2 regions of the Staphylococcus coagulans genome follow, and region 1 is predicted to be linked to the other one. Evidence: a T-box and tRNA genes for the amino acid it is inferred to sense, from the RefSeq annotation. Region 1 holds a T-box; the other holds one or more tRNA genes.
What was found. The T-box of region 1 lies ahead of argS (arginine--tRNA ligase). A T-box ahead of a tRNA ligase gene usually reads a tRNA of that ligase, here a tRNA-Arg.

Region 1 (11,335 bases):
TGCTGGTGAATTAAGACGTACAAACCCAGAACGTTTATTAGAAAACGCAATTAAAGGGATGTTACCAAGTTCACGTTTAGGTGAAAAACAAGGTAAAAAATTATTCGTTTATGGTGGCGCTGAACATCCACACGCTGCACAACAACCAGAAAACTACGAGTTACGTGGTTAATTAGAAGGAGGAAATTACATTGGCACAAGTTGAATATAAAGGCACAGGCCGTCGTAAAAACTCAGTAGCACGTGTACGTTTAGTACCAGGTGAAGGTAACATCAAAGTGAACGATCGCGATGTACGCGACTACTTACCATTCGAATCATTAATCTTAGACTTAAACCAACCATTTGATGTAACAGAAACTAAAGGTAACTATGACGTTTTAGTTAATGTACACGGTGGCGGTTTCACTGGTCAAGCACAAGCAATCCGTCACGGTATTGCACGTGCATTATTAGAAGCAGATCCTGAATACAGAGGTTCTTTAAAACGTGCTGGATTACTTACTCGTGACCCACGTATGAAAGAACGTAAAAAACCAGGTCTTAAAAAAGCACGTCGTTCACCACAATTCTCAAAACGTTAATATCGTTGTTATATCAACATTTACAGCACTTCTCGAAAATACTCGAGAGGTGCTTTTTATATGATTTGTGCATGAATAATACCCCGTTAATACCTCTGGACTTAATAAGTTCATATTATATATTAAAAAAATCAATGAATTAATTTTTATTTTATGTGTCTAAAATGAGGGGTTCAGTTCAAAAAATATACAACCAAAAATTATAAAATTATACAAAATTTTTCGGGTATTAATGAGCTAGAGGGGTATTCTGAACTAACAGACTACTTTTTTGAGGAATATAATAATTATTTAGTTCCTCTTGAAGAAGTGTTGAAAGACGAGGGTTTTATAGATTTATGTTGTAATGTAAGATACGAATATAATTGTGAAAACGAGTTATTTGAATATTTAAACTATCTTGCTCAAAGAAACAATAATAAAGAAGAAATTAACCTATCATTAAAAGAAATACCAACTTGTAAAAATGATATAGGATCTGTAGATATTCACTTAAATGTATTGGATAACAAGTATAACTTGGATAACTTAAGAACAGTCAAAAATATAGGTAGTACAAATATAGCAATAAAACAAAACTTATTAGGAATGAATTTAAGTACGGAAGATAAAGACTTAGCTAAGTTTATGCCTCCTGTGAAATCTAACAACTTAAATATTAATATTTACAGTAGAAGTGGATATAATATTTCTGATTTATATGTTGGATACGATAAGAATAAAAAAATTTTAAGCATATATAATGCAGAAAAGAAACTGATTAATATAAGAAAGCTAACTAATTTATCTATGCTGCATTATACACCACAATTAAGAGCGTTACTTTTACTAGGAGATATAAATAATTTAGATAAAAATATTATTCATCCTAAACTTTATGACGTCTTGATATATATACCTAGAGTGGTTATAGATAATAAGTATATCATTATTCGAAGAACATGGATTATTGGAAATGTATTTGGAAGTAGAGCTAGTTTAAAAGATTATATTGATAGTCTGTTACACCTTGGTAAGATAGAAATGTATGTCGTCTATATCAAAGAAGACCAGGAATTAATCCTGAATCTCAAAGAAGATTTTGATTATTTATTTAAAGAGTATCGATTATATAATAAAATAATTTTAAAGGAATTATTGTCATCACAGTTAAATTTCTCGGTAGATAAAAATATACATAACAATGAATTGATATATTCTGTTGTAGACAATGAATCGAACTCGAATAGTATAAGTAATGAAATTATAAAAAAATATGAATTAGATAATAATGATGAATTATCATTAAGAAAGTGGAAATATTATAAAGTATATTTATATGAATATAATATGGATGTAGTTGAATTTTTGATTAATTTAAGAACGGTTTTTCAACGGTTTTTTTATGTTAATTACAAAGACAATAATAAAGAGTATCTAAGAATAAGATTTTATAAAGAAGATGCTTTAAGTATTGAAAGTTATTTTAATCAAAGCGAATTGGTTGATTATTATATCTTAGAACCATATTTTCGAGAAAATCTAAGGTATAAAGATATTGGAATTGAAAACTTTGAACAAATGTCATTAAAAGATACGAATAGAATCCTCTCTTTTTATAATAAATCTGCAACTGATTTTTTTAGTCTAAAAGAAATAAATACTGAGATTTATTATGTAACACATTGACATTAATTGAAGAATTTAAATTAAGCAATGAACAAGTATTAAAAGCTTTCAAACGATATAAAGTTGGAAATTGTGATCGAGAAAGATTGAAGTACATTACAGGTGTTATAAGAGATAGACGTATCGATTTTGATGAGAAAATTATTCAAAGTAATTACGATATATCTAATATAGAAGAAGTATTATCAATTATTCATATGAGTAATAATAGAATAATGGGCGTAGACATTGAAAAAGAAAGAGAAATATACAAATATATATATTGAGAAATTATATTGGAGGCGGAAAAATGAGTGAAATTAAAGAAAGATTTATGAAAAATAATAAAATTCATACAATACCTAGAAAAGAAAAAGATAAAAGAGAGTTAATGAAAATATTGGCTATGGAGTTTGAAGAAAATAGAACTTATAAAGAAAAAGAAATAAATTTAATACTACGTTCTTTTTATGATGATTATGTGTTATTGAGACGATATTTGGTTGATTACTCGCTATTATCTCGAGATAAGGAAGGACAAGAGTATAAATTAACAACTAGGGGAAAAGAGATTAGCTAAAATGAATGAGTATAAATTAACCCAATTATTTATTGGATTCAATACATCAATTTTATCAGGGATTGCACTCTTTTCGCCAGTTATCTATATTTTTTTAATTAACTTGGGATATAGCTTTACTGAAGCTGGACTATACTTGTCTATTTTCTGGGGTGCGGCAGCCATCAGTGAATTACCTACTGGAATTTTAGCTGATACTATAGGCCAGAAAAGAGTGGTTATATACAGCTGTTTAATGAGAGCGTGTGGATTAATTCTTCTAGTTAGTGAAAATTTCTTTTTACTAATTGTCTCGGGGCTTATAACAGGTGTAGCGGAATCCATGTTATCTGGAAGTTTAGGAAGTTGGTACATGAACCAACTGACTGACAAAAAAGCTATGAATTTAGAGCGTGTATTTTCTAAAGTGGCATTATTTGGTTCTTTATTTTCTTTGGTTGTAGGATTCATTAGTGCTGAGTATTTATTTAAAATAAACATTAACCTTCCTATAATATTAAGTGCTTTATATTTTATTGTACTATCATACTTGATATACATTTTATTACCGGAAAGAAAAGGTAACTCAGATGTTGAAAATCTCAATGCTGGAGTACTACAAATAAAATCAATATGGTTCACAAATTTCAAAAAACTTATATCAATATTTAGAGGAGACAAATCTTTAGTTTTGATATTAATAATGCTAGTAGTACCTACTATTCTTGACATTGGTCCATCAAACCAATGGCAAGTAGCTTTTAAAAGCAACATAGCATATTTATGGGTAGGAATATCATTGATTGGAATGCTAACAAATTTAATTATTCCAAAAATCCCTAAAATTTTTGATGGTCTGAAAGAAATTATGGTATATATATTCATTGATATAATAATTATATTTATCATGACACATAGTGAATATTCTACCATATTTTTTATGGTACATATAATTATATTCACTATTATTAGTGTTAAGACAAGTGTATATATGCATAGAGATTTAGTTAAGAATGACAGCATAAGATCTTCTTTTATATCTACGTTTTATACTATAGAATCTATTGTAACGATGTCTTTATTACCATTCAATGGGTATGTTTCAGAGCGAAGAGATGTCTTTTATGCTTGGGAAACGTTCGTATACATTAGTTTATTTTTAATAATAATAAATTTTATAATACTAAAAACCAGATATAAGAAACATTAAAAATAATTTTTTGAAGTCATTTAATGATAAGGGTTGATACAGTAGCTATTATTGATAGTTTAATGGAATATTTTATAGTATTTAAAATTACTGACGAATCATAGGGATTGAAATAACATAAAATATAATAAGCACTTAACGTAGCCAATTTTTTACTTAGAAGGAAAGTACAGTAGATATAATAAAAGATAAGTAACGATATACCCATAAAGTTGTATGATGCAAATATAATAAGAGACCGTTAATTATACAATCCAGGAATTTAAATGGCTTTATATAAATCGGACTGGTGATTCTATCAATCACCAGTCCGATTTTTGACAGAGAGCCTATTTTGTTTAGTAAAATATGCGAAGTTCAACCTAATGTAACTATATCAATTGATATTTTTTACTCTATAATTTATTCATAAAGATGGTATAGCTGCAAATGTTAATCGATTGATATTTGATTGAATGATATAATGAAATCAATAATATGCATGATTGAGAGGTTTAAATATGACTATTAGTAATTATCTACATTTCTTACAAACTGAGGTTGAGGGGCAACTGTTAGATAGAAAGAGAGCATCAATAAGCCCTAAAGATGTTGCTCAGCATATCTGTGCGTTTGCGAATGCGGAAGGTGGCAAATTAGTGATTGGTATTGAGGACAATGGAGAGATCTCAGGTTTTAATCATGCAAAAGCAAAAAAGAAAGAATTATATATAGAAGCACCATTTGAACATTTATACAGAATACCTAAATATACATATGAATTAATAGACGTGAAAAAACTTGATGGAACCCTAGATCAAATTTTGGTTTTTGATATTGAACCTAGTTATGATGCTATTATCACTTTAAAGGATGATTCAGTTTATTTAAGAATTAACGATAAGAGTAGAAAACTTACACATAACCAAATTACAAATTTAGAGTACGATCGTGGTGCACGTCGCTTTGAAGAAGAATTAGTGGAGTACTCGAGTTTTGAAGATGTGGATGAAAATCTAGTAAATGAATTTAAACAATTACTTAATACAAATGTAGAAAACGAAAAACTATTAAAAGCTAGGGGCTTCATGCGTGAAGGTAAATTGACAGTAGCTGGTTTGTTATTATTTAGTAATAATATCAATGTTTACTTACCCAGTGCTAGAATTCGATTTATGAGATATGAAGGTACTAAAGAAGAGACAGGTGCTCGACTTAATGTAGTTAAAGATATTACTTTTGAAAAAGCCTTACCGATAGCAATCAGAGAAGCAAGAGCTTTTATCAATACTCAATTACGAGAATACACCTTTCTAGGAAAAGAAGGCAAATTTGTCACGCTACCTGAATATCCTGAATTTGCGTGGTTTGAGGGGATGATTAATGCGATTATACATCGCAGATATGATAATCAAGGTGATCATATTAGAATAAAAATGTTTGATGATAGATTAGAAATTAGTAGTCCAGGTGCACTTCCTGCTTCTGTTACTTTAGAAAATATTAAAGAAGAAAGGTATTCACGAAATCCTAAATTAGCCGCTGCATTAACTCAATATAAGTGGGTTAGAGAATCAAATGAAGGTGTTGGACGTATATTTGATGAAATGAAAGACTATTTTCTAGATGATCCTGTTTATTCAGAGCCCAATAATAGTTCAGTTCAGCTGACTTTGAAGAATAATATTGTTGCTAGGAAAGAAAGAGAAACAGGTCGAGTAAGCAATATAATCACGCCTGAGTTATTTGATAGCTTAAATGAGCAACAAGAATTAATTGTGAGACATTTATATAACCAAGGAGAATTAACAGCATCGAAAATTGCTGCGATAATTCAAAGATCTGTTCCTACAGCAAGAAAAAGGTTAAAAGAATTAGAAGAAATGAATGTCATATCTACGCATGGATCAAGTAAAAATGATCCGAAAAGAACGTATTACTTATTAGATTGATAAATAATTTGTAAACTTTCGAGTAACTCAAAAGGAAAGGTACTGAGCTATATAGAAAGTCCAATAACATCAAGGTGTTCGAAGGGTTTCGAGTAAAATAAAAAACTTTCGAGTAGCTCAAAAGGTAGAGTGCTGAGCTATATAGAAAATCCAATAATATCAAGGTGTTCGAAGAGTTTCGAGTAAAATAAAAAACTTTCGAGTACTGTAACGCTACAAAGGAAGAGTATGCTAAAAATTTTTTATTTGAATTGGTTGTTGAGCCTGATCATATTGACTTAGGTGATATTTGGATACTATAGAAGTAATTTAAAGATAACTTAAACTGTTCAGTTTATGCAATCATGTGACTATTGATCTAATTACTAGATAATGTAATAAAGGAGATTACTTATGCGCGATGCTCGTGATATATTGAAACTAATTCTCGATATAGCTAAACAAGATGAACGTATTGTATCCGTCTTACTAAATGGGTCAAGAGCTAATCCCTATAGTGGGAATGATCGACTTCAAGATTAAGATATTATTTTTGCAACTGAATATGTAAATGAATTTGTTAAAGATAAAGAATGGCACAAGCAGTTTGGTCCTATATTAGGCCCTCTGTCAAATAGGACTAATGAGCATACTATAGAGGTTAAGTAGCATCGTGTTGCTTAATCTTTTTTGCTTGAGGCCCTAAAAGAAACCCTAACAATATATGTATGATGAATGTATATACCTAATTATCCATACGGGCTAGATAAAGAAATTGCTTTATGTTATTATAATTAAAATTATATAAGCAAACTTTGCACAAGAAGAGTAATTGTATATTTTTTTATAGCGAGCTATTGAGGGTGGGAGAATAGCAAAAATTATATTGATGAAGCGCGTCTTGTGGGTAACGTATTGAACTTAAGTAGGTACGTTCGGTGGTCACATCGTTAACAATGAGAGTGTATGTTTTTAGGCATAAATATGAGTGGTACCGTGGATGTAAAGTTCACCTCTATGATAGGGGGTGGACTTTTTTTATTTTAATAGGGAGTGATTTTTAATGAAGCAATTGTTAGCTAATATATTATCTGAACATATCTCGTTCTTAACAGTACAAGAGATTTTAAAACTAATAGAGCGACCTAAATATCAAGAACAAGGCGATTTTTCATTTCCTTGTTTTGCTTTAAGTAAACATTTAAAAAAGAATCCTAGAGTTATTGCAGAAGAACTAAAGGACAATATTGAAAGGAAAGAAATTAAGTCAATCCAAGCTATCAACGGCTATTTAAATGTGTTTTTTGCTCCAAACTATGTAGGATTGGATGTCATTAATGATGTTTTACAAAAAGGTAAATCTGTTGGCGAGCAGGATATAGGTCAACAACAAGTCGTGACGATGGATATTTCTTCACCTAATATTGCTAAACCATTTTCGATGGGACATTTGAGATCAACTGTAATTGGGAATGCAATGGCACTTATTATGGAGAAACTGAATTATCAGCCTGTTAAGATCAATCATCTAGGGGATTGGGGGACGCAGTTTGGAAAATTAATTGTAGCTTATCAGAAATGGGGAGATAAGGATGCTGTTACTGCAGACCCTATTACTGAATTATTCAAACTCTATGTAAAATTTCATGAAGCGGCTGAGCATGATGAAAAGCTTAACGAAGAAGGGCGCCATGCATTTTTAATGCTCGAGCAGAATCATCAAGCGTATACTGAGTTGTGGCAGTGGTTTAGAGAAGTCTCATTAAATGCTTTTAATCAGTTATATCAGCGCTTGAACATCACTTTTGATTCATATAATGGAGAAGCTTTTTATAATGATAAAATGGAGAGCGTTGTAGAATTATTGAAGAAAAAACACTTATTAGTCCTAGATCAAGGTGCAGAAGTTGTAAAGCTTTCTGATATGCCTCCAGCTTTAATAAAGAAAAATAATGGTTCTACCCTTTATATAACGAGAGATTTAGCCACAGCCATTTATAGAAAGGAAACGTATGATTTTTCTTATTCATATTACTTTGTTGGTAATGAGCAATCGCTTCATTTTAAACAGCTGATAGAAGTATTGAAACTTATGGGGTATCAATGGGCAAACCATATGAAACATATTTCCTTTGGTATGATTTTAAAAGATGGCAAGAAAATGTCGACACGTAAAGGTAAAGTGATTTTTCTCGAAGATGTATTGAATGAGGCAGTCGCATTAGCAAAGTATAATATTAAAGAAAAATCAACAAAACTGAAAAATATTGATGAAGTGAGTGAACAAGTAGGCATAGGTGCTGTTATATTTAATGACTTGAAGCATGATCGTCAGAATGATATCGAATTTAATTTAGAAGAAATGTTAAAGCCAGAAGGTAATACGTGTCTATATCTTCAGTATACCAACGCCAGAATCCACGCTATTATTCGTAAAGCAAATGTAGAAAGTGAGAAATTAAAAATAAAAAATTTAGATAAAGAAGCGTGGGATATTGTTAAAACTATAGATTTATTTGATGAAGTATTAATATCAGCAATGGAAAGAAAGTCGCCAGCTGAACTTGCTAAATATTTATTGCAGTTAGCACGTCGCTTCAATACTTACTATGCAAAAGTGAGAATATTAGATGATCAAGAGATGCTTAACGATAGAATCGGCGTTTTATTATCAGTATCTACAGTTATCGAAGAAGGTTTGAGATTATTAGGTATTAAATCACCACGCGAATTGTAAAGTTAACAATATTTTCTGTCCTGCATGAAATGATTGCGTTAAACCCAAGAAAGCTCAAATGCTGTCTGGCTAAGCATGAATCAATACTCTTTTTTTACACATGATATTTCTATATTGCTAAACAAATATAGTTGAAGAATAATATCCTTATCAAAAAAAGAAGTGACTAAGTAAAAAATATTTACTTACTCGCTTCTTTTTTTATACGCGTTTTCAAAAAAATAAAGCTCCCATATATAATCATGAATAACCTCAAACATAAATATAAAAGAACTTTATAAATATAAAAAAATAACGTTGAAAGTCTTGCGCGTCACGTTACGTCATCCATTATATTGAGGTTAAGGAGGGATAACAATGCCACCCATTCATATCATAAAATCTGATAAAATTTATTTGAAATTATTGGAATTAGATCGCGCACAGAGAGACGCTTATTTTCGAGAAAATTTATTAAAGCATTTTCGAGAAAAATTTGAAATTCAACAGATACCCTTTGAACCAACAGCATCAGGTTTTGATGCCTTAATGCTGATGAATCAAACCCATGTTTCGCCTGCAGAATTTAATTCGAGTTATAAAAAACAAATGGATATGCTTGATGATGATTTTTGGGATAATTGTATAAGTGCGATTGAAGATGTACTGAAGCGTTTTGAAAAGAAGGGGATGCATTCAAAGGTTAGTTAGTATACATTTACGGTCTTATTAGGAGATGAAAAAAAGCCAACGATGTTCCTTAATCAAAACTATGGAGGAGAAGGCGGAATACCGGGATATGTATGGCTTTCATTAGTTCCAAATGCGTATACTTTGAAGCGAACAAAAAGTGCCATTGCACATGAGTTCAATCATAACTTGAGATACCAATACATTCAATGGGACGGTGGCTCTCTTGCAGAATTAATTATTTCTGAAGGTTTAGCTGAGAATTTTGTTGAGGCCATGTATGGGAAGTCATATTTAGGACCTTGGGTAACGGCGATAGATTGGAATCAATCACAAGCATTAATAAAAAATATCATAGGAAAACATCTAGACATTGATAACATGTTTGAAGCAATGCCTTATTTATACGGGGATGAGATTGCTCAATTATATAGTGGCAATCAAGTAGGGTTACCTCACTCAGCAGGTTATACTTGCGGTTATTATCTTGTTAAAACTTATTTAGACAAGACAAACTGCGGGATTGAAGAAGCAACTATGAGGTCAGCACAAGAAATTTTAAACGAGGTGGAATCATTTTGGAATACGAATATCGTATAAAAGACATCATCAAAATCACTGGCGTAACGAAGCGGACTTTACATTATTATGATGAAATTGGTTTATTATCACCCCAAAAAAATGAAAATCATCACAGAGTCTATACGCAACGTCATTTAATGCAATTACAAAAAATTTTATTACTGAGATCGATGGATGTAAGTATTAAAAGAATCATTAAAATAATGGCAATGGACGAAACAAATTTAATGGCATCATTAAAAGATGAAATGGTCATTTTGAATGAAAAAATTGAACGATTAGAAAAAGCGAAAAAAGCAGTGTCCAAATGGATAGAGGGCATGCCGGTTCTAGAAATTGATGAGTTGAACAATAACTTACAAGCTCAATATCAAGAAGAAGCTAAAATAAAATATGGTAATACACCCGCTTATCGTAGTTTTATTGAACATAATGAGGACCATCAATTAAATAGTGTTGAGTCTAAAGATAAAATGATGACAATATTTAAAGCTTTTGTACATGTATCAGAGCGGGATATCAACGATACGGAAGTTTATCATGTTGTAATAGAATGGAAAAATCTCATGCGCACTTTTGCTGACTTTGATGATGAGACACTCTGCTGTATTGCAACAACTTATCATCAAGATGAACGATTTAAAGATTATTTTAAGCAATTTGATCATCCAAAGTTGACTCACTTTATCGTTGAAGCGGTTCATTATCACTTGGCACAATCATGTATTAAAAATAACAACTGAGATATAAAATGTGAGTCTTCAAAGCACTTTAAATCTCTAAATTGCAATAGATGAAGGGGCTGTTCAACGCTAAAGCAAGTGTGTACAGCCCCAGTCAACTTTGTTGGGATTTATAGGTTTATTTACTCATGTTGGCTTAAAAATTGATTAGTCGATTGAATTTCTGCGAAGTTACTTAAACTGGAGATAAAGGCATTTTGGACGTCTTCAGGTGCGACAGTTTGATCATTTAGTGATAATGCACGTGTTGCAGTCGCATCATGGATTAATGTGGATGGATAACCGAGTTCTTTAGCAGCACGTGTGGTTGAGTCTACACATAAATGTGTCATCATTCCTGTAATGACTATGTCAGTGACACCATAATCAGCTAATTGATTGGCAAGATTTGTTTGAAAGAAACTGTTAGGCGCTTGCTTCGTAATCACCGGGTCTTGTTCATTACGCTTAAGTTGAGGGTGTAATTGAACGCCTTCTGTGTCATGTACGAAAAATGCAGCGTCGTCATTAGGAAATATATGTTGGATGTAAAATACTGGAAAATCATGCTCATGGAACCATGTTTCAAGTAAGTTAATGTGAGCTAATGCCTCATCAGGATTATGGAGAGGCATTTTGCCGTTTTCAAAGTAATCATTCTGAACATCTATAATAAGTAAACCTTGTTTTGTCATTTTCGTATACGCTCCTTCTT
Region 2 (11,335 bases), 970 kb from region 1:
GTGGTCACAGTCCGGTAGATATTACTGAAGACACACAACCACAAATCAGTGGTCAGCATCAAGGTGAACAAACGTTTGAAGAGGATACTGTAACACCAGATCAACCGCAACCACCTGTTGATCGTGAGTTCACGCCTCAAGATAACGTACCGCCTATGCCACCTACAGATGAGGAAATATCGCCGAAGGATCCAGAAATGCTAACACCACCAGTGAATGAAGAAACTCAGCCAAATCAACCGCATCCTTCTTCACCACCAATGGAAAACATAACAGCTAATGATCCAAAAACACCAGTGGCGCCTAAAGATTTAGAGACAGTGCCATCTGTTTCAAAACAGACTACAATGACTAGTGGCCAGGCGAAGAAAACTAATCAATCTGAAGCCATGGTTCAAACAGAAAATCAAAAATCACAGATTAATCAAGCAGAAGATGCAAAAGAAAATCAACATAGTACTACTGACGAAAAAGCATTACCAATTACTGGACAAGGAAGAGCAAATCAAACTCCTGTTGTTTTAGGTACTATGATTGGCGTATTTGGACTGTTACTTCTACGTCGCAGAAAAAATAATCATCATACAAAATAGTATTGTATTTGTATGAAATAAATCTTTTGAATAAGGTTTTAAGCAAAAAGAGTTCGCTTTAAACGGGCTCTTTTTTGTTGTTTAATTTATGGAAAGTGATATGAATATAGAATTCTTAATTCGAAATTAATGTATAGAAAGTAAAGAGAGTTCATTATTGTTTTATTGTTGCTACTGATAAAGCGAATTCATAAGCTAAAAGAAATGATGAATATTTCTCAAAATCATTAAATTCATTTAATAATGATGATAAATATTTATGAATAGTTAATTAATAGTTAATTACTAAATGGTAGAAAATCATGTATTGTATATATCTGTTAGTTATAAAAATTGGAGGAAAAAATTTTGAAAAATAAATTGATAACAAAATCATTATTAGCAATTGCTACAATTGGAATTACAGCAACAACATTTATTGGAACTGCTGATGCAAGCGTAGTTAAAGGAACAAAAGAGAAAACAAATATCACTACTAAAATTGATGTAAATAATAAGTTTAATTTAACACCAAAAAGACAGCAACAACTTGAAAAAGCAAAACAATTAGTAACTGAATTCGAAAAAACACATACAGTTCAAGCACATCGAAAAGCACAAAGAGCCGTAAACATTGTTTCTTTTGAGTATCAATCTCAAAAAAATGAATTACAACAAAGAATAGAAAATGTTTTAAAACAAGGATATGTAAAATAATCAAGCATTTAAGTACTGGTTGTAGATTTTAATTCATGACATTACACTTTTTAAAGCTAACATATCGGTTAATCTGACATATTGAGAGTTTGTCAGAATGAATTCAATAAACCTATACCAACCAATAACTGACATGTCTATGCGATAGGAAAGTTTAAAATTTAATTTAATCCAATGAAGAGCGCCATGATTTCTAATAATTGTTAGAAATCATGGCGCTTTTTACTGTAAGAAGAAAACCATGCGTTATGCGATAGAAAGGGTTTTGAAATAATAGAAGCTATAGCATGTAAAGAATATATTCATATGTTAATGAGTATAGCACCAAAACTAAGTGTCGATCAATTTGTGGATATTTAGAAGGTAAGAGTAGTTAATGATATTGGATAGACACGCCCATTTAACCTCCAAACATTGAAAAGGAAAATTAAAAACTTAATATTAGAAAATGCTGAAAAATATATAATTATCAAAAACAACTTGAGAAAGAAAATGAATAAATAAACCCCGCCTACAATAGGTGGGGGTGAAATAACAGGGACTCGGCTCCTTAATGGGTCCCTAAAAATCTTTTTTATATAATGAGTTACTAATAGATAAATAAAAAGAACCCCGTCGTTACGGGATTCTTAATTTTAAAAAGTACTTAAATTTCAGTAAATAGCGTCCTGGGAGGGATTCGAACCCCCGACCGATGGCTTAGAAGGCCATTGCTCTATCCAGCTGAGCTACCAGGACATTTTTAACACAAGATTAATTATAACGAACAATTTGTGATAAATCAATATTGTCTTCAAATCTTTTATATACAATTAACACGATATACAAAATATTACAATATAAATTTGTCGGTATATATTAGAATCTTAAACTGGAACAACATGAGGCGATTATAAACAATAAATTTTGATTTCTCATAGTAATCTTAATATGCAATCCATTTTTAAATTAAAGAGACAGTTGCTGACTAAAATATGCGTTAGTTTTAAAAGATAGCACAATCTTTGTCAGTAACTGTCAAATTCGAAAGAAGTATCACAAGTATAAGTGGCTTTTTGCGTAATGGAATGTTTCTCTAGTTCTATGCTGCAAGAGTCCTAATAATGTGAGTACACCTACTTTACCCACAATCATTGTTATTATAATAAGCAACTTAGCGACTGAGCCATATTCCGTCGAAATACCTGTAGACAAACCGACTGTACCAAATGCAGAAATGACTTCAAAGGCAATCGCTTCAAATTGTAAGTTAGGTTGTGCGACTGAAAAGCAAAAGATAATCATAATCACGAACATCATAGCTGTTAACGTAATCGCAACTGCTTTTTGAATTTGTTTTTGATCAATAGATCGGCGGAATAAATGTGTGTGGCGGTGCCCATTCAATGATGTGATGACATATAAAATCACAAGTGCGAATGTCGTAACTTTAATCCCACCCGCTGCACTGATAGGTCCAGCACCGATAAACATTAAAATCATCGTCAACATTAATGTACCTGGCGCGAGATGTGAAAAATCGATGGTATTAAAGCCAGCTGTTCTGGTACTTACAGACTGAAAGAATGATGCTAGAAGTTGTTGTGAAAATGACATACCTTTAAAAGCGTGTGCGTATTCTAAGATAAAGTAACCTAATGTACCAACAACAATTAATATAAACGTGACAAAAAGTGTGACTTTTGTATGAAGCTGCAATCTTTTAAGTTGATGTGTTGTGACAATATCGAATAAAACGATATAGCCGATACCACCTAAAATAATTAACATAGCCACCATCAAATTAACGACGGGATCATGAGCGTAAGTAATTAAGTTATCACTAAAAAGTGAAAATCCTGCATTATTCAGTGCAGAGACAGAGGTAAATACGCTAATAAAAAGGCCATAAGACCAACCATATTCAGGCACAAATACAGTTGAAAGTACAAGTGCACCTATTGTTTCGAAACTGATTGTGAATATGAAAATAAATTTGGAAAAATCCGTGACATTTAATGATTCGTCAATATTTAACTCCAATTTGAAAAGCTGATTATTTCGATAACTAATCCGCTTTTGAGATATAATTAATGCCAATATTGAAACAGCAACAATCCCCATACCACCGATTTGGATAAGCAGCATGATGATTGTTTCTCCTAATACATTAAACTGTGATGTAATATCGACTGTTGATAAACCTGTAACCGTAAAAGCACTCGTTGCTACGTACATTGCGTCAATAAAAGAAATGGGCTTTTTACCCGTCCACGGTAAATAGAGAAGGATACTTCCTATGAGCGTGGTAGTTAAAAATAATGTGAGATATATTTGAATTGGTTGTTTTTTACTATACATCATTAAAGCCTCAGTTCTTTTTTGGATATAATAACATGTTATTTTGAAAAAACAAGTCTCTACTTTTTTGAACAACAAAATAAAGTAGGAAGTGGATACACTCGAGAAAAGTGTCTCTATCTTCCTACTTTATCATAAAAGATTAATACTGAGATAATAGAAAAAATATTATTTTGCAAATGTGTCAACTAGACCTTTAATTAATTTGACAATTCCTAAGATAATGCTTGCCCATGTCATTAGAATGACCTCCTTAGAATAAATTGTACTTTTATTATATAAGGAATGTCATTAAAAAAGTGGCATATTTCCTAATAAGTAAATTTTTATGCGTATGTGTCTAATATTGTTAAATTCAATGACAGTTAGGCATTATTCTATACAGATATGCATATAAATTAATTTATAAAGACAATTAAGTTGCGTAACTGTATATATTAAATTGTAAAAAGTACAGTTGCGCATGTTTTGTTGTCATTCAAGAAATAAATAACACAATTTAAAATAAATAGGCTATCGTAAAGACAACAAAGTTGTTGAATGCAACACTTTGTTACAAAAATCTATCTTAATTAAAGGAGTGTATTTTAATGTCAGATTTAATCAATGTAATTAAAGATACTATCCAAGCAGGTATTGATCAAGATTGGGTTACTATGGGGACAGGCATCGCAGATATTGTAGCAAAAGGTATTGACGTTATTTCTGGTTTCTTTGGATAAGATTTTCTTTCAATTAACAATCAAACATAGCTCATATTGTTCGATTCAACATAGAATATAATAGTGAGACAACAAGTGGTGAAAAGAACCTACTTGTTGTCTTTCTTTTTATTTAAAATTGTAAGTTGATTTTGGTAAACTTGAAAACAGATTAACTAAAAATGGAGTGGACAAATTGAGTTATAAAGTGATTTTATTCGATTTTGATGATACATTAGTTGATTTTGATGATGCGGAAGTTAAAGCATATGATCATTTGATGGCCGTCTATCAAGTTCCTAAAGCATTACATAATTACAAAGCATTTAAAAAGATTAATCAAGCACATTGGGAGGCATTCCAACGTGGAGAAATAACAAAACAAGAAGTGTTATGTCATCGTTTTATAGAAACGTTTTCAACTTATCAGATGGAAGTAGATGGATACGAAGCAGATGTAACTTTTCGTGACGGGTTAGCATTAGCGCCCATTAAATGGTTAGAAGGCATTGAAAAGGTATTAGATGATTTAAAAAGTAAGTATAAAATTGCTATTGTGACAAATGGTGTTACAGATACTCAAAAACGACGTATTGCCCAAACTGATCTGAAAACTTTTGTTGATTCCATTTTTATTTCAGATGAAATTGGGGCACAAAAACCGCGTGTAGAATTTTTTGATGCTGTATTTAACGTATTTGATCAATATGAAAAAAATGATTTCTTAATCGTTGGAGATTCTTTAACTTCAGATATCCAAGGTGGAATTAATGCAGGGATTGACACGTGCTGGTACAATCATCGTCAGTTACATAATAAAACAGCGATCAAACCCACATATACAATTCAACATATTCAGGATTTAATTCAGATTTTGAGATAAATGGTATATTGGTTCCACCGGTGAGGACGGGAACGTGTAATTGAGCCCAATTTTACTGATTTACAATTTGATAGTGGATACATAGCTAAAAAGGTAGAGATGTGCGATGTTCAGAGTGGGTATTCAACTGAAATCAAGTAAAAAGGCGAGAGTGTGATATTTGCATCTTATTTACAAAAGGCTTTAAACATATAAGGAGCAATAGCTGACTGAGCGTTGTACCGTTCCCTACGGCCAATGGAGGCTGTGTCATTGAATTTATAACTTATTAAAATAAGGAGGCAGGACGTAGAAGTCTGCCTCCTTAATCAATTGTGATACAGTTTGGAATTGTCCTGAAACAGGTTACAAAAAATCACTGCATATGACTTTTAATCATTTATAAAAAGGGATGGATATCGTATTCAATCATAAAGACAAGCCTAGCACGGGTGAAGGTGTATGAATATGATGATGTCCCATCCCTTAAATAATTTATACTCTAATTTTACATGAATTATGCATGAATTATGATTTAGTTTGAGGATCCCAAACTAAAATATCATGGCCATCATCATTTTTGGCATTTAAATCTTTAAAACCATTTTTGACAAAGAAATCCTTTGATTCAAATCTCGCAATTGCTTTAATTGGTAATTCAAATGATTTTGCATAATCAATTAATGCAGAACCATAACCTTTATCTTGATATTTTTTTAAAACTTCCAGCTTCCAAACGACGAGATAATCTTCATAATCAGGGAAATATGTTTCTTCAACTTCACCTTTTCGATATAAAGCCATCCTTGCGCCTATTTTTTCACCCACATAAATGCCGTAAAACGGTGATTCTGAGCTTGCATCAATCATTTCCCCATGTAGTTCATTCACCATATACAAATCTTTGTTACCAAAATTCTGACGAAAGTCCTCAAAAAGTTCCTCAGTTTTATAGTTAATATCGAGGTGTTCAACTTTAGTCATGTGATACCCCCCCTTTGTTTATATTAATTTAATTATAACTTATTTATTTTAATTTTTGAAGCAAGCCGTAAGATTGTCAGATGTTGATTGAAGCTTTATACTGTTATGGAATACTGTTTAAGGAGAAATGAGCATGGATTGTTTAAGTATTTCAGTTAATGAGAGGGATCAATTTATACAGCGCATCATGAAGCAAGATAACGATGTGTTGAAATTTTATGATTATGATCCAACTGAAGGGGAGAGTTTTGAGCGGCGATTGCAAGTGCCTAATAATGGAAGAGAAAAGGCAATTGCTAAAGTAATTCGCGATTATATGTCTGATTTGGTTTTATCTGATACACAAGCACGTACAATAGAAGCACTTGAAGCGGGTGCGAAAGTGGTGATTGGTGGCCAACAGGCGGGATTATTTACAGGCCCTTTATATACTTTCCATAAAATCATTTCCATTGTAGTTAAAGCAAATGAACTCGAAAATATGTATGGAGAAGCTGTTGTTCCAGTGTTTTGGATTGCCGGTGAAGATCATGATTTTGATGAAGTAAATCACACTTATGTCATGCAAGAACGTACGGGTCACATACAGAAAGTAAAATATCATACAATGACACCACCAGAATCGAATATATCCAGATATGTACCTGACAAAGATGCTTTGAAAGACACATTACGTGCTTATTTTGAAGTTTTGCCTGAAACAAAGCATTCCAAATCACTTTATCAAAACCTCTTGCAGTGGATTGATGAAGCGACAAATTGGACAATGTTATTTAAAAAGATAATTCATGCGTGTTTTAAGTCTACGGGCTTGCTTTTAATCGATGCACAATTTGAGCCATTAAGAGAGTTAGAAAAACCACTTCTCCAATCAATCATTAAAAATCATCAAAAGCTGGACGATGCTTTTAGATTACAACAAAAAGAAACTGTGGCAGATGGTTTATCACCGATGATTCAAACAGATACAAATGTGCATATGTTTATCCATTATGAAAATCAACGCCAAATGATAAAGTATGAAGATGGGGCGTTTCGTTTGAGTAAATCTGATGTGACATTTGATGAAGCGACATTATTAGCTGAAATAGATAAAAATCCAAGCATGTTTTCAAATAATGTTGTGACTCGTCCTTTGATGGAAGAATGGCTTTTCAACACGGTTGCATTTATTAGTGGACCGAGTGAAATTAAATATTGGGCTGAGCTGCAAAAAGTCTTTCATGAAATGGACATTGAAATGCCAATTGTATTACCGCGAATGCGCATGACTTACCTCTCACCAAAAGTTGAAAAATTATTGGAAACATATGACTTGGATTTAAGCGAGGTCATTGCTGAAGGTACAGCATCAGCGAAAGCACGCTTTATACGAGCTCAAGCTTCAGATGAAGTTTTAAACGAAATCGCACGTATGCGTGAACAGCAAATCGAATTTTATAAGAAATTAGATGCTATTGTTGGGGAATCAGAAGACAATCATAAGTTGCTAAAGAAAAACCATCAAATTCATACACATCAATATGATTATTTGAAAGCGCGTTATTTAAAAAACATTGAGCGGGAAAATGAAATTAGCATGCGCCATTTTCATATTTTGTCACAAACACTCCATCCAATGGGGGGCTTACAAGAACGTGTTTGGAATCCTCTCCAATTATTGAATCAATTTGGGATAGATATGTTCACATCCTCCACCTTCCCTCCACTTCACTACACATTTGAGCAAATCATTATAAAAACATGATAATATCAAGCTTTTGATAGTGGTTCGATTGAGTCGAACCACTGTTTTTTTATGTCGAATTTGATAAATTTTGGAGATTTTTACAGAATTAGTGGAGGATAGTGGGGAGATGTGGTAAATTATATTTAAGGTGAGGTGAGATAAAATGTTCATGGGCGAATATGAAAATAAATTGGACGCTAAAGGCCGTATGATAGTTCCATCTAAATTTCGTTATGACTTAAATGAACGTTTTATTATCACTAGAGGCCTTGATAAGTGTTTATTCGGTTACACACTTGAAGAATGGCAAACCATTGAAGAAAAAATGAAAGCCTTACCTATGACAAAACGAGACGCACGTAAGTTTATGCGTATGTTCTTCTCTGGTGCGATTGAAGTGGAAATTGATAAACAAGGGAGAATTAATATCCCAGCAAAATTAAGAGAGTATGCAAATCTTGATAAAGAGTGTACGGTCATCGGTGTTTCAAATCGTATTGAAATATGGGACCGAGATACTTGGAATGCTTTCTATGATGAGTCTGAAGAAAGTTTTGAAGAAATTGCAGAAGACTTAATCGATTTTGATTTTTAAATTGGAGGGTTCGCGGTGTTTCACCACATTAGCGTGTTATTAAAAGAAACAGTAGATCAATTGAATATTAAAGAAAATGGCATCTATGTTGATTGCACGTTAGGTGGCGCAGGGCACTCGCAATATCTCTTGAGCCAGTTGTCTGATGAAGGTCGTTTAATTGCGATTGATCAAGATATCACGGCAATTCAACATGCAGAAGAAAAATTACAGCAAGACATTCACAAAGTGACTTTTGTACATAATAATTTTAGAAATTTAGCACAAATTTTAGCGAATTTGAATATTGAAAAAGTAGATGGGATTCTTTATGATCTCGGCGTTTCAAGCCCTCAACTCGATATACCTGAACGTGGATTTAGCTACCAACATAATGCAAAACTTGATATGAGAATGGATCAATCTCAATCTCTTTCCGCCTACGAAGTTGTCAACACGTGGCCGTACGAAGCGTTAGTGAAAATCTTTTTTCGTTATGGGGAAGAAAAATTTTCAAAGCAAATCGCAAGAAAAATTGAAAGTAAACGTGAAGAAAGACCGATTGAAACAACTTTTGACCTTGTTGATTGCATTAAAGAAGGCATTCCTGCAAAAGCAAGGCGAAAAGGGGGACACCCAGCGAAACGTGTTTTTCAAGCGATTCGTATTGCAGTAAATGATGAACTGTCAGCATTTGAAGACTCGTTAGAACAAGCAATTGAGCATGTTAAAGTAAACGGACGCATTTCAGTCATTACATTCCATTCATTAGAAGATCGATTATGTAAACAAATATTTCAAGAATATGAAAAAGGGCCAGAAGTACCGCGGGGGCTTCCGGTAATCCCAGACGCCTATACGCCAAAGCTCAAACGAGTCAATAGAAAACCTATAGTAGCAAGTGATGTAGATTTAGAGGATAACAATCGAGCGAGAAGTGCCAAACTTCGAGTGGCAGAAATTTTAAAATAGAGAGGCGAGAAGAGATATGGCTGTAGAAAGAATTTATGATGCTTATCAACCACAAGTTGAAGAACAACCTAAATTAAGACCGCAAAAAAAGCAAGCGACACATAAACAAACAGTTACAAAGAAAGTTACCGTTAAATTAACACGCTTTGAAAAAATGTTATACATAGCACTTATTACAATTATTGCCGCTATTAGTATCTATATGCTATCTTTAAAAATGGATGCTTACGATACAAGAGGCAAAATTGCAGATTTAGATCAAAAAATTGAAAAACAATCCAGTCAAAATAGCGCATTAAAGTCAGAAACTATGAAAAATGCTTCGTATCAACGCATATATGAAAAAGCCGAAAAACAAGGTATGAGTTTAAAGAACGACAATATAAAGGTAGTGCGTAAAGATGGCGAAACGAAAAATTAAGATTAAAAAAAATAAGCTAGGAGCAGTCCTCCTGATGAGTTTTTTCGGGCTGCTCTTTTTTCTATTGATTTTAAGATATAGTTTTATTATGTTAACCGGCCATTCGTCTGGCGAAGATCTAATTGTACGCGCCAATGAAAAATATTTAGCACATTTAGATCAAGATGCCGAACGAGGAAAGATTTATGACCGAAATAACAAAGTGCTTGCAGAAGATGTCGATAGATTTAGATTAGCGGCTGTTTTGGATAAAAGGGCGAGTAAAGACTCTAAAAAACCAAGACATGTAGTTGATAAGAAAAAAACAGCAAAAGTCCTGGCTAAAGTCATTGATATGCCTGAAAAAGAAATTGAAAAACGACTTAATACTAAAAAAGCGTTCCAAGTTGAATTTGGACGAGCAGGGCAAAACTTAACTTATCATGACAAAGAAATCATTGAGAAAGCCAATTTGCCGGGTATTACGTTATATCCTGAAGTTCAACGATTTTATCCGAATGGTAACTTTGCTTCACATTTAGTAGGGATGGCCCAAAAGGATCCTGATACAGGTGAGTTAAAAGGTGCACTTGGTGTAGAGAAAATTTTTGATAGCTATTTATCAGGTAAAAAAGGTCATTCCTCTTTTACAAAAGATATCTGGGGTTATATTATTCCAAATTCAAAAAATGAAGTTGCACCTAAACGTGGTGATGATGTACATTTGACGATTGATTCAAATATTCAAGTGTTTGTCGAAGAAGCACTCGATGATATGGTCAAACATTATGCCCCAAAAGATGTGTTCGCAGTCGTTATGGATGCTAAAACAGGAGAAATTTTAGCCTATAGCCAACGACCTACTTTTAATCCAGATACAGGTGAAGATTTTGGAAAGAAATGGGCAAATGACTTATATCAAAATACGTATGAACCGGGTTCTACATTTAAAAGCTTTGGTTTAGCAGCAGCAATTCAAGAAGGAAAGTTCAAACCAAATGATAAATATGAATCAGGATACAGAGATATTGAAGGCTCACGTATTTATGACTGGAACAAAAAAGGGTGGGGCAAAATTAGTATGAGTTTAGGTTTTACATACTCATCTAACACCCTCATGATGACACTTCAAGATCTTGTGGGTGCTGACAAAATGCAATCTTGGTACGAAAAATTTGGTTTTGGAAAATCCACAGGTAGCCTATTTGATGGTGAACAAAAAGGAAATATTGCTTGGGAAAACAAGTTAATGCAAAAAACATCAGCGTTCGGTCAATCAACAACAGTGACGCCTGCGCAAATGTTGCAAGCTCAATCCGCATTTTTTAACAAAGGTGAAATGTTACGCCCTTATTTTATTCAATCCATTATGAACCCAGTTTCTAATCAAACATTCTTTGAAGGTAAACGTGAGGTAGCGGGTAAACCGATTACGCCTGAAACTGCGAAAAAAGTGGATAAACAATTGGATGAAGTCGTGAACA

Region 2: it has a tRNA-Arg gene. The T-box ahead of argS (arginine--tRNA ligase) is inferred to sense a tRNA for this amino acid. The anticodon was not compared.

What each region holds. Positions count from the first base shown of each region.
Region 1 is NZ_CP092966.1:769,966-781,300, forward strand. Features, by position in the region: gene rplM (50S ribosomal protein L13) at 1-172, shown strand, start outside; gene rpsI (30S ribosomal protein S9) at 192-584, shown strand; gene KM149_RS03460 (lantibiotic dehydratase C-terminal domain-containing protein) at 897-2,252, shown strand; gene KM149_RS03465 (hypothetical protein) at 2,249-2,518, shown strand; gene KM149_RS03470 (DUF2087 domain-containing protein) at 2,542-2,811, shown strand; gene KM149_RS03475 (MFS transporter) at 2,813-4,000, shown strand; gene KM149_RS03480 (ATP-binding protein) at 4,501-5,931, shown strand; gene KM149_RS12010 (aminoglycoside 6-adenylyltransferase) at 6,325-6,453, shown strand; T-box leader at 6,717-6,930, shown strand; gene argS (arginine--tRNA ligase) at 6,974-8,647, shown strand; gene KM149_RS03490 (hypothetical protein) at 9,005-9,337, shown strand; partial or broken gene KM149_RS03495 (DUF2268 domain-containing putative Zn-dependent protease) at 9,362-9,916, shown strand; gene KM149_RS03500 (MerR family transcriptional regulator) at 9,895-10,641, shown strand; gene KM149_RS03505 (cysteine hydrolase family protein) at 10,764-11,315, opposite strand.
Region 2 is NZ_CP092966.1:1,739,213-1,750,547, reverse strand. Features, by position in the region: gene KM149_RS08340 (Ig-like domain-containing protein) at 1-593, shown strand, start outside; gene KM149_RS08335 (fibrinogen-binding protein) at 942-1,289, shown strand; partial or broken gene KM149_RS12030 (IS200/IS605 family transposase) at 1,545-1,649, shown strand; tRNA gene KM149_RS08325 (tRNA-Arg) at 1,954-2,027, opposite strand; gene KM149_RS08320 (TrkH family potassium uptake protein) at 2,325-3,629, opposite strand; gene KM149_RS12025 (alpha-1/alpha-2 family phenol-soluble modulin) at 3,798-3,869, opposite strand; gene KM149_RS08315 (beta-class phenol-soluble modulin) at 4,220-4,351, shown strand; gene KM149_RS08310 (YjjG family noncanonical pyrimidine nucleotidase) at 4,527-5,213, shown strand; gene KM149_RS08305 (N-acetyltransferase) at 5,721-6,176, opposite strand; gene bshC (bacillithiol biosynthesis cysteine-adding enzyme BshC) at 6,310-7,923, shown strand; gene mraZ (division/cell wall cluster transcriptional repressor MraZ) at 8,069-8,500, shown strand; gene rsmH (16S rRNA (cytosine(1402)-N(4))-methyltransferase RsmH) at 8,516-9,451, shown strand; gene ftsL (cell division protein FtsL) at 9,468-9,872, shown strand; gene KM149_RS08280 (penicillin-binding protein) at 9,853-11,335, shown strand, end outside.